Regions from separate parts of the Gottschalkia purinilytica genome, predicted to be linked through region 1. Evidence: riboswitches for the same ligand, from Rfam matches in the RefSeq annotation. Region 1 holds a riboswitch; each other region holds the start of a gene.
What was found. A riboswitch is a leader RNA that binds a small molecule or an ion and turns the genes downstream of it on or off. The one in region 1 is predicted to bind cobalamin.
Positions count from the first base shown of each region.

Region 2: it holds a riboswitch for cobalamin, as region 1 does, so the genes downstream of both, CLPU_RS05260 (anaerobic ribonucleoside triphosphate reductase) here and CLPU_RS14075 (energy-coupling factor ABC transporter permease) in region 1, are expected to answer to the same signal.
Region 3: it holds a riboswitch for cobalamin, as region 1 does, so the genes downstream of both, CLPU_RS11470 (cobyric acid synthase) here and CLPU_RS14075 (energy-coupling factor ABC transporter permease) in region 1, are expected to answer to the same signal.

Region 1 is NZ_LGSS01000018.1:21,125-23,401, reverse strand. It holds gene CLPU_RS14085 (energy-coupling factor transporter transmembrane component T family protein) at 1-303, opposite strand, end outside; gene CLPU_RS14080 (energy-coupling factor ABC transporter substrate-binding protein) at 266-568, opposite strand; gene CLPU_RS14075 (energy-coupling factor ABC transporter permease) at 558-1,289, opposite strand; cobalamin riboswitch at 1,486-1,669, opposite strand; gene CLPU_RS14070 (HEAT repeat domain-containing protein) at 1,771-2,277, opposite strand, start outside.
Region 2 is NZ_LGSS01000004.1:84,811-87,087, forward strand. It holds gene CLPU_RS05260 (anaerobic ribonucleoside triphosphate reductase) at 1-1,367, opposite strand, end outside; cobalamin riboswitch at 1,512-1,693, opposite strand.
Region 3 is NZ_LGSS01000011.1:64,183-66,459, reverse strand. It holds gene cbiB (adenosylcobinamide-phosphate synthase CbiB) at 1-352, opposite strand, end outside; gene CLPU_RS11470 (cobyric acid synthase) at 359-1,195, opposite strand; cobalamin riboswitch at 1,511-1,685, opposite strand; gene CLPU_RS11465 (histidine phosphatase family protein) at 1,739-2,277, opposite strand, start outside.

The sequences.
Region 1 (2,277 bases):
TCCTGATAAGCTTTTTAATATTAAAATAACTGTGTGCTTTATGCCATAGTCAAATACAACAGTTATGGAAGTAAGTAAAGAAAATATAAATATTCCTTTTACAAACTTTATTAATATATGTTTTGGACTTTCAATTATCATATTGAGAACAATCATTACAGCTATATTAAGTAATACTGGCATTGTGAGATCCCTCACAAATGCCAGTATTACAATTGGAAATAAAAATAATATAATCTTTTCTATAGGATGTACCTTTGATAGCTTATTGACTTTCGAAAGATTTATTATCGTTCTTAGCATTCTTCTTTACACCTATATAATAGCCTATCACCATTCCACCTATAGCAGCTTGTAGTGCAAATAATGCACTTTCTATTTCTCCAGAAGGTGGTTCCCATATATGCTCAAACCAAGGCTCAAAGTCTTTGTTTGATTCTAATATATGTTCTTCTGCTAAAGCATCTGCACCTTCTAAATCTCCTGTTCTCGAACCTATTACAAGTGAACTTCCAACTACCAAAACTAAAGCTAATATTAATAATATATTTGTTCTCTTATTTTCCATAGAATACCTCACCCCTAAGAGCATCTAATTCAGTCTTAGAATATTTTTCAATAACATTAAACATTAAGACTGTAAGTATTCCTTCTGCTATTGCAAGTGGTATTTGAGTTACTGCAAATATTGACATGAATTTAGTCCATGCACCTAATATACCTCCTGTTTTAGAAGGCATCGCAATAGCAAGTTGCGTAGCTGTTACCATGTAAGTTATAAGATTTCCAAGTGCTGAAGCAAAGAATATTCCTAGTTTCTTGTTCTTAAAACACTTGTAAACCAAATATGAAACAATAGGACCTACTACTGCCATTGAAAATGTATTTGCCCCTAATGTAGTCAAGCCACCATGTGCTAAAAACAAAGCTTGAAATAAAAGTACGATAAGACCTATGATTGTCATTACAAAAGGACCTAGTGTTATAGCTCCAAAACCTATACCTGTTGGATGTGAGCTACTACCTGTAAATGAGGGAAGTTTTAATGCTGAAAGAATAAAACAATATGCTCCTGCAAGTGATATAAAAAGTTTCATATCTTTAGTTATGTTAGCCTTTTTTCTAATATCTTTAATACCTAGATATGTAAAAGGTAAACACAGTAAGAAGTATGATAAACTCCATGCAGGTGGTAAAAAACCTTCTGCTATATGCATAGCATAAGCAAATTTGGGTATAAAGATTAATACGAGTAAACTATATAAAATTTTGTTTATTCTTTTTCCCAAAGTAACACCTCCTAGTAAATGCTTTAAAACAGAAAAGACTCTTGCCAAACGGCAAGAGTCTTTTTATGTTTATATTTATATAAGTATATTCATAATCTTAACCTAGTAGTTTCAAAAAATTGCCTTTAACTTATGTACTAGATTAAATATAACTGTACAAATATTACATCTCTTAAGCCATTTACTTCCCTCCGAAGTGTAGCGCACATTTTAGGCAGGTCTCCTGACTCACGTGTCATCCTCCTCTTTCCTTCCCAGTGTAAAATGTACACCAGTGGTTATTAAAGATTTGTCTCCGTATACAGTAGCGGGGGCTGTAGTGGCATCTCACCACTTTCCCTATTAAACCCTTACATGGTACCCAAAACGAGAACAGTATTCACTTGTTACTTAATTATATTATTATTCGGAGTTTATTTCAAGGACAAGTCTTATGATTAATAATAAAAAAGTCCTCTGTAGTTAGTGCTATTTTTTATTATTAATTACTTTCGTCTTCCTGTTGTTTAAAGTATCCCATCTTTTTCAAAGCTTTTTTTGCTTCATTTCTTTTCCAAGCTTCCTTATGATCTATAAAAGGTTCAATATATTTAATTAGTTTAGGATCTTTATAGTATCCTAAAGCTATTATAACATGTCCATTTACTTCTTCATCATCTAATAGATCTATTAGTATAGGTATAGCTTTTTCACTTTTTATTCTGCCTATGCCAATTACAACCATTTGTCTTGCACTTCCATGTTTTTTATTTTTAACGATTTCTATATACTCGTCTTCAAATCTTTTATCTTGAATCATGAATAAAGAATCTCCAATTGCCCATTTATAATATCTATCATTACTAGAACTAAATTCTTTAATTAATGTTTCAGTTGCTTCTGTAAATCCTTTCACTCCTAATGCTCTTACTATACCTTCTTTATAGTTACTTCCCTCAAACTTATCAAGGTATTTTAATAATATTGGTACTACCTCTTTATGACACGT
Region 2 (2,277 bases), on a different contig from region 1:
GCTCTCGTTCTACATCCCATATATGCTATTTCAGTTTCAGGGTGTCCTTCTTTATAGTATTTCAAGTTAAATGAAGCATCTATAAAAGAGAAGTTAGGGAACAGTCTTTTAGCACTAACCTTGCATGCAAGTTTAAATAAATCATAGTTAGTATCACCTGTATTATAGTTCACTCCTTCTTTCACTTTAAATATTTGTATAGGGAATATAGGAGTTTCACCATTTCCAAGACCTGCTTCCGTAGCTAAAAGAAGATTTCTAACTACCATTCTCCCTTCTAATGATGTATCTGTACCGTAATTAATAGAACTAAATGGTACTTGTGCACCTGCTCTACTATGCATCGTATTTAAATTATGAATAAAGGCCTCCATTGCCTGATATGTACTTTTATCAGTTTCAGTATATGCTTTATCTCTTGCAAATTTCTGAGCTTTTCTTATAACTTCTACATTATCAAAGTATTCTAATAAATGTTTCTCTTCAATTTTTACATATTCTTTCTCCATTTTTAAATTAGGCTCTACATTATATAGCTCTTTAATATCTTTAAAAGTTTTTTTTACTAACATCTCTGTATCAGTATTTTCTGTTAGTAACTCTATAGTATTAATAAGATTCTTAGTATAAAATTTTGCATAAGTTTTCGCAACACCAGGAGCTATACCATAGTCAAAGTTTGGAATACTCTGACCTCCGTGTTGGTCATTCTGATTTGATTGAATAGCTATACATGCAAGAGCTGAATAACTTTGAATATCATTTGGTTCTCTTAAATGACCATGACCTGTGCTGAAGCCTTTCTTAAATAACTTTTCAATATCAATCTGGCAACATGTAGTAGTAAGAGTGAGAAAATCAAGGTCATGTATATGTATATCTCCATCTTTATGGGCCTTTGAATATTCAGGTTTTAAAATAAACATATTATAAAACTGTTTTGCTCCTTCTGAACCATATTTGAGCATTGTACCCATAGCTGTATTACCATCTATATTTGCATTTTCACGTTTAAAATCATTATCCTCAGCTTCTTTGAAGGTCAAATCTTCATATATCTTCATAAGCTTAGTATTCATTTCTCTTAACCTTGTTCTTTCTGCTCTATATAATATATATGCCTTAGCAGTTTCAGCCCATCCATTATCTATGAGGACTTTCTCAACAATGTCTTGTATTTGTTCAACTGATGGAATAGTATCAGCAATCTCTTTTTCAGTGTATTCTACCATCTTTTCAGCCAGCCTGAAAGCAGCTTCATAATCTTTTACTCCTACAGAATTTGAAGCCCTAAATATAGCATTTGCGATTTTTTCAATATTAAAGGGTACTTCCCTTCCATCTCTTTTTTTAATCTTTGTAATCATTATAAAGAAATCCTCCTTAGGCTTTGTGATTAGTAATATTAGTATAAGTTCAAAATAAAACCTCCTGTTAAAATTCTCAGGAGGATGAATATATCCAAGTATATAACTTATAATATTCAATACCTTCCTATTCTCCGTAGGATTTAGGTATATAAAATATAGGCAGGTATTCTGACTCTGGCTCATGAATGTTTTACACCTTCCCGGAATACCAGTGGTAAAAGTAAAACATCTCCCCATTACAGCGGCGGGACCGTACAGGACTTGCACCTGATTCCCTTTTAAGTTGCATTTATAATGCAGCCACCTATATTTACACTATATGTTGTGTACTTAGTTTATCATATACTATATCTAGCGTCAACTAGTAATTCTTTTTCTATAGAATTATAATTTATTTATTTTTTAAGAGCCCATAAACATTAAATTTAAAATGAATTTGCATAAAATAGTCTCAAAAAATTAACTATATAATACATGACAAGATTCTATAATTTTCTTGTATTATATAGTTAATTTGCAAATTATTTTTTTATAATATTATCTCGCACTTCATATTTTATATCATTAAATATAAGTTGTACACATCCTATTGAGGGCAAAATGTTAAAGCTTTTTTCAATATAACTTTATAACTCCCAAATTCTATCTTTGATACATTATTTAAAATAAATCTACAATTAATAACATGATTATATATAAAATTAATATGGAATATCTAGCTTAGAGTTATTTTTTGATCTATTCTTATAATTAGCACAAATAGCTTATTTTCTTACGTTTAATGATAATATACCCATATACTAGCCTTCAAATCTTTTTATTTTAACAGACTGTGTGGAATTCTCCCATCCTCTCTAGGTGGGAGATGGCTAATACTAATTTAGTAAATACTGGATGTATTTGCTAA
Region 3 (2,277 bases), on a different contig from region 1:
TTTCTTCTATATCTACTTCCACAGCTTTATCATAGACTTTTTTAGTCTCTTTATGTAAACATTTAGATGCTAAAGAAGTATATATAAGGTATATAGATAAAATAGTTTTAACTACAGGATTTATGGATTTTCCTATCCAAAGTATTAAAGTTATTATAGCTGTAGTTGTTATTATAGTTAATCCTGTTAATATAAAGCCTCCTAGCTTTAAATTCATTCCTAAACTTCTAATCAGCTTTTCATATTTTCTTATAATAAAACCTACAAATCTTATAGGATGAGGAAAATTTTGAGGATCACCTAATATAAAATCTAATATAACTGCTATTATCAACATTGAAATTCCGTTCATTTAAGTCTACATCCCCATTATTTTCTTTATAGCTTCTAAGTTTAGATTACTTTTAACTACATCTGCTAGTCTATCATATTCTTTATCTCTTAAATCATCATCTTCTATCTTTTCTGATCTTTTGCCATCTACGAGACTATCTTCTTCTTCTATGTTTAACTTAGTATATGGAATAACACCAAGACATGGTCTATCTATTAAATCTTCCATCATTTTTAATCCTGGCTTTAGTATTTCGATATCTCCCCTAAACTTATTTACTATGAATCCTTTTACTCTTTTTCTTTCTTCCTCACTCATTAGCATTACTGTTCCATATAAAGAAGCAAATACTCCTCCTCTGTCTATATCCCCTATTAAGATAACTGATGCATTTACAAGTTCAGCTAATCCCATATTTACTAAATCATTTTCTCTTAAGTTTATTTCAGCAGGACTTCCAGCTCCTTCTATAACTATTACATCAAATATAGAGTCTAACTTATTGTAAGACTCTTTTACTAAGTTTTTAAATTCTTTTTTCTTTTCTTGATATTCTGATGCAACCATACCTCTATGTAATTCTCCATTTATAACTACATCACATCCTACGTCACTATTAGGCATTAATAATATTGGATTCATCTCTGACATAGGCTCTATCTTGGCAGCTTCTGCCTGGACAACTTGCGATCCAGCTATCCTTTTATTACCACCTATATTAACAGCATTTCTAGTCATATTTTGAGATTTAAAAGGAGTCACCTTTATTCCTTCATTTTTTAATATTCTACATAGTGCAGTAGTAAGTATACTCTTACCTACACATGATGAAGTACCTTGAAACATTATACTCTTAGCCAATAATTACTCCTCCTCTTTAACTTTTATCTTTCGAATATCTATACCGTTACCTAGCTATTAGATATAAATATATAATTACACAACGTAGATATAATATTAATTAAGCCAAATTTATGATTGACTTAAAGTACATATAAATATTATATGTCTCAACTATAATTATCCTTTTATAAAACTAGTATCATATGCAATTATAAGGGAATATTACTTTATTTGGAAAGAAAATTAAAGAAATGTACATAAAATAAAAAAACACATAAGAAGATTATGTGTTCTATAGTTTTACACTAAAGTTTACATACTTCCCTCCGAAGTAATACTCTCTATTTTAAGGCAGGTCTCCTGACTTGCAGATCACTTTACTATCTCACCTTCCCAGTTTCCCAGTGGTAATTAGAGACTTCATCACTGCTTACAGTAGCGGGGGCTGTAGAGGACTTTCACCTCTTTCCCTTTTATTTATATAAATACCTTAAAATTATTAAATTTTATAAGTTAAGTTCATTATATTTTTTCTGAAAGTTTTTGTCAACGAATATGACATTAAATGTCAATAGGCATTAGTTTTTTAATAAATCCAAAATCATTCTCATAATCAATTTCTACATAAGAACCATTTCTACATTGAAAATGCCATATTTTGTTTAGCTCTAAGTCTAGCAAATATGTAATTATAATTTGTATAACTGCAGAATGAGATACTATAACACAGTTTTTTTCTCCGTCTTTAAGATTATCTATAAAAACCTTGATTCTATTAAATACATCTACAAGATTTTCTCCTTCAGGAAGCCTAAAATTAACATAGTCTTCATTCCAAGAGTTCCAATCGCTTTCATGTTCTTTTTTAATTTGTTCTCCTGTTTTACCCTCAAATAATCCAAAGTTTATTTCTTTAACACATTCTGTAGTTATTATTTCTTTTTTTATAGCTTTTGATATATATTCTGCTGTTTTTAATGCTCTTGGTAATGGACTAGAATATATTACATCTATATCATATTTTTTTAATTCTTCTCCCAGCTTCTCAGCTTGTTTTATTCCATTAGGCGTTAAAGGGAAGTCAGTCCAACCACTAAAAA